2 regions of the Serratia sp. DFXYC6 genome follow, and region 2 is predicted to be linked to the other one. Evidence: riboswitches for the same ligand, from Rfam matches in the RefSeq annotation. Region 2 holds a riboswitch; the other holds the start of a gene.
The links. A riboswitch is a leader RNA that binds a small molecule or an ion and turns the genes downstream of it on or off. The one in region 2 is predicted to bind fluoride.
Positions count from the first base shown of each region.

Region 1: another riboswitch for fluoride. It lies ahead of AC2CGQ_RS07390 (DHHA2 domain-containing protein); the one in region 2 lies ahead of crcB (fluoride efflux transporter CrcB).

Region 1 covers NZ_JBXUNV010000001.1:1,527,033-1,530,434, reverse strand. The annotation lists gene eno (phosphopyruvate hydratase) at 1-543, opposite strand, end outside; gene AC2CGQ_RS07395 (adenine nucleotide alpha hydrolase family protein) at 560-988, opposite strand; gene AC2CGQ_RS07390 (DHHA2 domain-containing protein) at 992-1,957, opposite strand; fluoride riboswitch at 1,998-2,073, opposite strand; gene AC2CGQ_RS07385 (diguanylate cyclase domain-containing protein) at 2,249-3,402, shown strand, end outside.
Region 2 covers NZ_JBXUNV010000004.1:95,148-98,549, forward strand. The annotation lists gene AC2CGQ_RS19445 (diguanylate cyclase) at 1-799, shown strand, start outside; gene AC2CGQ_RS19450 (GNAT family N-acetyltransferase) at 801-1,229, opposite strand; fluoride riboswitch at 1,313-1,375, shown strand; gene crcB (fluoride efflux transporter CrcB) at 1,455-1,838, shown strand; gene AC2CGQ_RS19460 (TetR/AcrR family transcriptional regulator) at 2,127-2,723, shown strand; gene AC2CGQ_RS19465 (multidrug effflux MFS transporter) at 2,730-3,402, shown strand, end outside.

The DNA.
Region 1 (3,402 bases), on a different contig from region 2:
GCGCACGGCCTCGCGCAGCGACGGCGCGCCCAGAGGGGCTATCATAAACTCCTGAAAGTCCGCCCCTTGCCAACGGGCGTGCACGCCGCCGTTGATGATATTCATGCAGGGCACCGGCAGCAGGTTGGCGCCGATGCCGCCCAGATAACGATACAGCGGCAACTGAGACAATTGCGCCGCGAGGCGGGCGGTGGCCAGAGAAACGCCGAGCAGGGCGTTGGCCCCCAATCGACTCTTGTTCTCGCTGCCGTCCAGCGCGATCAGCCGGCGGTCAATCTCCTGTTGTTGGCGCACATCCACCCCGCGCAGCGCCTCATTGATCGCCGTTTTGACGCTGTGCACCGCCTCCAATACGCCTTTGCCGCCGAAACGGTGCGGATCGCCGTCGCGGTGCTCCACCGCCTCGCGCGACCCGGTGCTGGCGCCGGAGGGGACCGAAGCCCGTGCCACGACGCCCGCCGCGCTCATTTCGACTTCGACGGTCGGGTTGCCGCGCGAATCCAGGATTTCTCTGGCGGTTACGTTTTCAATCTCATAGCTCATGGGTAGTCACCTCATTCTAGGGAGTTGGCACATGCTTTATCAGCACGTCGATGGACAAATGGTTAATGAACTCGAAGCCGAAGGAGGAAAAGACGCCGAACGGACGGTTCTGATGGCCTAACAGCAACAGATCGACGCCTTCGCGGGCAATCAGGGCTTCGACGTCTTTGAAGCGATGGATACTGACAATTGCGCGCACCTCCAGGGGGATTGAGCAGTCCTCCACCAGACGGCTGAGCATGGCCTTGGCGGCGATCACCTCGCTGGACTGGCGATCTTTGGTCAGCGAATCGCTGAGGTAGTCCAGCTCGGCATAGTCGGCGCTGATGTGCGCTACGGTGATGCGCGTATTCATCTGCTGATTGAGGCGTTCGGCATGATGCAACAGCAGCCGGCCGTCGCGTTCATCCTGCACCAGCAGTAAAGCATGTTGGTAGAGCGGCATGACTTATCTCCCTGCGTTAGCGATCTGGCGGGTTAACCACGGTAAAACCTCTTTTTTCCGGCTCGTCATGCCGGGCAGAGACACCTGACGAATGTCGAGCACCTGGTTCGGCGAGAAATACAGGGTGGAGCGACGGCAGGTGATATCGGTGACCAATAGCGCGGCCATCTCCAGCCCGGCTTCCTGCTTCGCGTGTTCAAGCGCCTGTTGCAGTGCGGGCAACAGCGGATCGATGTCGCTCATGGTCCGCACTTCTATCTGCGACAGCAGCAGCGAGACGCTATGGATGCGGTAATTCTTGGCGTCGCGGTGCAGCAACTGCGCGGCGGATTGCCCCGAGAGATCGGTTTTGGCGGCGAGCAGCCCGGCGGTGAAGGCGTCATAGTCGACATGAGCAATTGCGCGCAACCGCGAGACCGCCAGCCGATCCTGTTCGGTGGCGGTCGGCGCGCTCAGCGCGACGGTATCGCTCAAAATGGCGCCCAGCAGCAGCGTGGCCTGGGCGGAAGAAAGCGGCATCGGCCTTTCCGCCGCCAGGATCTGCAGGATCACGGTGGCGCAACAGCCGACGGCGCGAACCCAGACATCGGGCGGGTTGCGAGTGACTAACGTGCCCAGCCGGTGATGGTCGATAACGCCGACCACATCGCTGTCGGGCAATGAGGCCGGCCCTTGTTCGACGTCGGTAAAATCGACCAGCCAGACTTTACGGTCACGGAGATCTTCTGTCAGCAGCGCAGGCGCTTGTACGCCGGCGGCGGCCAGTATGTAGCGGGTTTCCGGCGTCAGTTCGCCAAGGCGGAAAGCGACGGCCGGTTTGCCAAGGTGATTGAGCCAGTCCGCGACCACCAGCGCGCTGCAGATGCTGTCGCTGTCGGGATTTTTATGGCCGAAAACGTAAAGCGGCATTTCCCGCGCGTCGGCATCGGGCTGGAGTGGAAAAGGGGTAAAGCGTGAGATTTCATTCATAGCGACTCCTGACATACCTGCCTAAAAAATAAAGCGAAGTTGTATATCAGGCGTCATCATCCGGTTCGAGCGAACGCGGCGGTTGGGAAAGGTGGAACACCATCACCTTGTGAACGACTGTAGCGCAGCGCGGTGACAAACGCAACGCCTGGCAAAGCTGGCGAGAATGCGCAATCGGATTGATACTGAGTGAGTCTATGATGGACAAGGATATTTGCCGCTAATCGACGGAAACGCTGAACGGACTCACGTGGCTATGCCGGGTCCGTCGGTGACACAATGGGAGACAACATGCTCGAACCCTGCTTCCCCGAAAACGAAGCCGAACGCCTGTCGGTATTGCATTCGCTGAACGTGCTGGATTCAAACTCGGTGGAAAAACTGGATCGCATCACGCGGTTGGCGGCGAAATACTTCGGCGTGACCATCGCGCTGGTGTCGCTGATCGACCGGGATCGCCAATGGTTTTTATCGCGTTACGGTCTGGATGCCCGGGAAACGCCGCGCAATATCTCGTTTTGCGGCCATGCTATCTTGCAACGCGAAGCGCTGGTGGTGCCCGATACCGCCAAAGACCCGCGCTTTTTCGATAATCCGCTGGTGATTGGCGGGCCGCGGATCGGTTTTTACGTCGGGCAGCCACTGCTGTCGCTCGACGGGTTGCCGCTCGGTACCCTGTGCATTATCGACAGCCAGCCGCAGCCGTTTTCCCCGGAACAACTGGCTGACCTGCACGATTTCGCTGCCGTGGTGGAGGAGTATTTGCAGAGCATTGAACGCCACGTCTATACCGAAAACCTGAAGTCCAATCTGCAACGCTCGGAAGCCCTGTTCGAACAGACCTTCGCCCAGGCGGCGGTAGGGATGGCGCTGGTGTCGCTGCAGGGGTATTGGCTGCGGGTCAATCCGCGCATCTGCGAAATGTTGCGCTATTCCGAGCGCGAGCTGATGGATCGCACCTTTCAGGACATTACCTATCCGCTCGATCTCAACACCGATCTGGAAAAACTGCAGCAGCTGCTGAGAAACGAGATCAGCACTTACTCGCTGGAGAAACGTTATTTCCGCGCCGACGGCTCGATCATCTGGGTGCAGCTGACGGTGGCGTTAAACCGGCTGCCTAACGGCAAGCCGGACCATTTCATCTCGGTTATCGTCGATATCAGCGAGCGCAAGGCGGCGGAGGCCGATCTGTTCGCTCTGCAACACGAGCTGGAACAACGCGTCGAAATCCGCACGCGAGAGCTGAACGTGGTCGTCAAGAAACTCAACGAAGAGATTGAAACCCGGGTGCTCGCCGAATGTCAGCTCAGTGCGGAGAAGGAGCGTTTGCGCGCCATTACCGACAACATGCCGGCCTTAATCAGCCAGATCGACGGCAATGAACGCTACCTGTTCGCCAACAGCGCCTACAAAACCTGGTTCGGGCTGGAGGAGTCCAGTCT
Region 2 (3,402 bases):
CTTCTGGGCGGCGATGATGGCGTTCAACGCGCTGCCCGCCATCGTCATCCTGTCGATGATGAGCATGAATAACATCGCTTCAGCCGGCAAAACGCTGTTTGTGAAAGGATTGGTCATTCAACTGGCCACGGCGATGCTCACCGCCGCGCTGCTCGGCTTCCCGTTTCACCCGCACAGCACGGCGCTGCAAATCTATCTGTGCCTGCCGATGATCTACCTTTATCCGACGCTGCTTGGTCTGGTGACCTACCGCACCGCCAAACGGTTGGCGGAAAAGAAACAGGAGCTGCAGCGCATCAGCACCCGCGATGGGCTGACCGGCTTATATAACCGCCGCCACTGGGAGCACCTGCTGCATCGCCAGTTCGACAGCTGCCGCCGCTACCAGGACAACGCCACGCTGATCCTGATGGATATCGATCGCTTCAAAACCATCAACGACACCTTCGGTCATCCGCTGGGAGATGAAGCCCTGGCGGCGTTGGCGGAAGAGCTGCTGATCGGCATGCGCAACGTGGATATCGTCGGGCGCTACGGCGGCGACGAGTTTGGCGCAGTGCTGCCGAACACCAGTGCTGAACAGGCGGAAATCGTTCTGCGCCGCATCCAGCAGCGGCTGGACGCGGTCAGCTTCAAGGAGGCGCCGCAGCTGCGGCTGCAGATCAGCGCCGGCATCGCTAACTTCCACCCCGCGCTGGGCGGTTATCTGGACTGGCTGAAAGCGGCCGACGGCGCGCTCTATCGGGCGAAGCAGAATGGCCGCAACCGGCTGGAAACGGCGGCGCCGCCAGGGGAGTAACTTACTGACTTAATAACTTGGCAAAATACTTCGGCGCTTCGACAAAGCCTTCACGCCGGTAAAACGCATGCGCCCGCTCGCGGCGGCTGTGGCAATGGACTTCCAGCCGATCGCAGCCGCGACGGTGCGCCAGCGCCTCGCCTGCCGCCAGCAACCGCCGCCCTACGCCCGCGCCGCGCGCCCGATCGTCGACGCAAAAATAGCTGATGCGGCCAATGTCGCCGGCCAACGCCAACTGCGGCAGAAAATGCAACGACAACACGCCCAGCACTTGTTCGCCCTGCTCCGCCACCAGCAACGCCTCGTCCGGGTGCGCCAGAAGTTGGTGCATCCGCTGTGTCAGAAACGCCTCGGTGCCGGGATAACCCAGCGCCGTCATTAATTCAGCGATAGCGTGCCGGTCGCTCAGACGCGCCGTTCTGATTTCCATCCGTTTTACCTCGCAGAGTGTCGATACTACAAAATAGGCGGCATTAGGTGTAACATCCACCGGGTGCGGCGAAAAAGGCCGTGCGGCACGCTGGAGATGACATTCCTCCCTAACCGCCTTCACAGGCTGATGATGTCTACGTAACCTCTCGGAGAGAGGCGCGTAGCGTTACGCCTGTCCCTTTCCGAGCCTCGTGAATTTCTCTGATTGAAAGGTAGTTGCCCCATGTTGAGCTCTTTACTGGCCGTATTTATCGGCGGCGGCGTCGGCAGCGTTTTGCGCTGGGCGGTAAGTATGAAAATGAATCCGCTGAACGCCCACATTCCGCTCGGTACGCTGATGGTCAATCTGATCGGCGGTTTTATCATCGGCCTGGCAATGGCGATTTTCACCCGCATGACGCATCTGGATCCCACCTGGAAATTACTGATCACCACCGGATTCTGCGGCGGCCTGACCACCTTCTCCACCTTTTCGCTGGAGGTGGTATACCTGATGCAGGATGGCCGCTTCGGCTGGGCGCTGGCCAACATGCTGCTCAACCTGGCCGGCTCGCTGGCGATGACGCTGCTGGCCTTTATGCTGGTGATGTGGGTCAACGGGCGATAAGGCCTTAATGTTTCCTTAATCTTGCATGCGCATAATCTCATCCAGTACCCCTGACTGGATGAGAAATCGCTATGTTTAGCCTGCCGAAAACCGCCGCCGAAGCGATCGCCGTTGCGCTGTGCGTGCTGATCGTCGCCGCCTTTATCAAATCCTACCTGTTCGCTTAAACGCCTTTTATCGCAGCACGCGTTCATCTTGCGTCTTTCCGGTCGGTTACACTACAATTGAGAATGAACGTTCACACCCAAAAATGTGAACCCGGCTCACGCGTAGCAAAGGATCGGGCAGATGCTCCCCCCCAACGACAGTAAACAGGCCAAAGTGCAGGCTCGCCGCGATCAGATCGTCGAAGCGGCGAAAACCAGCTTTCGCCGCCACGGCTTCCACGCCGCCAGCATGGCGGAGATCGCCCAGGGCTCGCAGCTTAGCGTCGGGCAAATCTATCGCTATTTCGCCAATAAAGACGCGATCATCGAAGAGATCGTCAATCGCATCATCACCAACAAGATGCAGCGGCTGGAAAACCTTGGCGATCACATCAACCTGATCGCCGGCACGTTGGCGGCGCGCACGCTGTTTCAGCAGCCGGGCGAGAGCGAAACCGATCACATGCTGATGCTGGAAGTGACCGCCGAGGCCACGCGCAACCCGGTGGTGGCCAAAATGCTCAGCGATGCGGAAGCGCGGCTGTTTCGCCACGTGTGCCACAATCTGCAGCGGCTGTACCCCCATTTCAGCGAGGAAGAGATCGCCGCCCGGGTGGAGTTTATCGCCGTCATGAGCGAAGGCACCGGTTACCGGATCCTTACCACGCAAAAAGCCGATGCGTCCCTGCTGCGCGATCTGTATCAGCAGGCCATTTCTCACCTGTTCAGGAAATCTTAATCTCCCATGACCAAACACTTAGCCAGACAACGTCTGGTGTACGCCGTCGTGCTTGGCCTGTTGGCCGCGCTGGGGCCGCTGTGCACCGATCTCTATCTGCCCGCCCTGCCGGAAATGGCGGGCGAGCTGAATACCTCCACCGCCGCCGCGCAGCTCAGCCTGACCGCCGGGCTGCTCGGCCTGGGCGTCGGCCAGCTGATTTTCGGCCCTTACAGCGACAAGCTGGGCCGTATGCGTCCGCTGCTGCTGTCGCTGATCCTGCTGCTGGGCGCTTCGCTGTGGTGCGCGTTGGCGCCCACCATCGACCAGTTGCTGATCGCCCGCCTGCTGCAGGGCATCGCCGGCGCCGGTGGCGCGGTGATTTCCCGCGCCATTGCCCGCGATCTGTACGCCGGCCATGAGCTGACCCGTTTCTTCGCCTTGCTGATGCTGGTTAACGGCCTGGCGCCGATCGTCGCGCCGGTGCTGGGCGGCGTGATGCTGCAGGTGATGAACTGGCGCGGCATCTTCGGCGTACTGGCGGCCATCGCGGTGCTGCTGTTCAGCCTGTCGGCGCTGAAGCTGCGCGAATCCCTGCCGGTAGAGCGCCGCAGCCAGGGCGGTATCCTGGCGATGCTGATGTCGCTCGGCGGGTTGCTGACCCAGCGCTATTTTATGGGGCTGTGCCTGACGCAGGGCT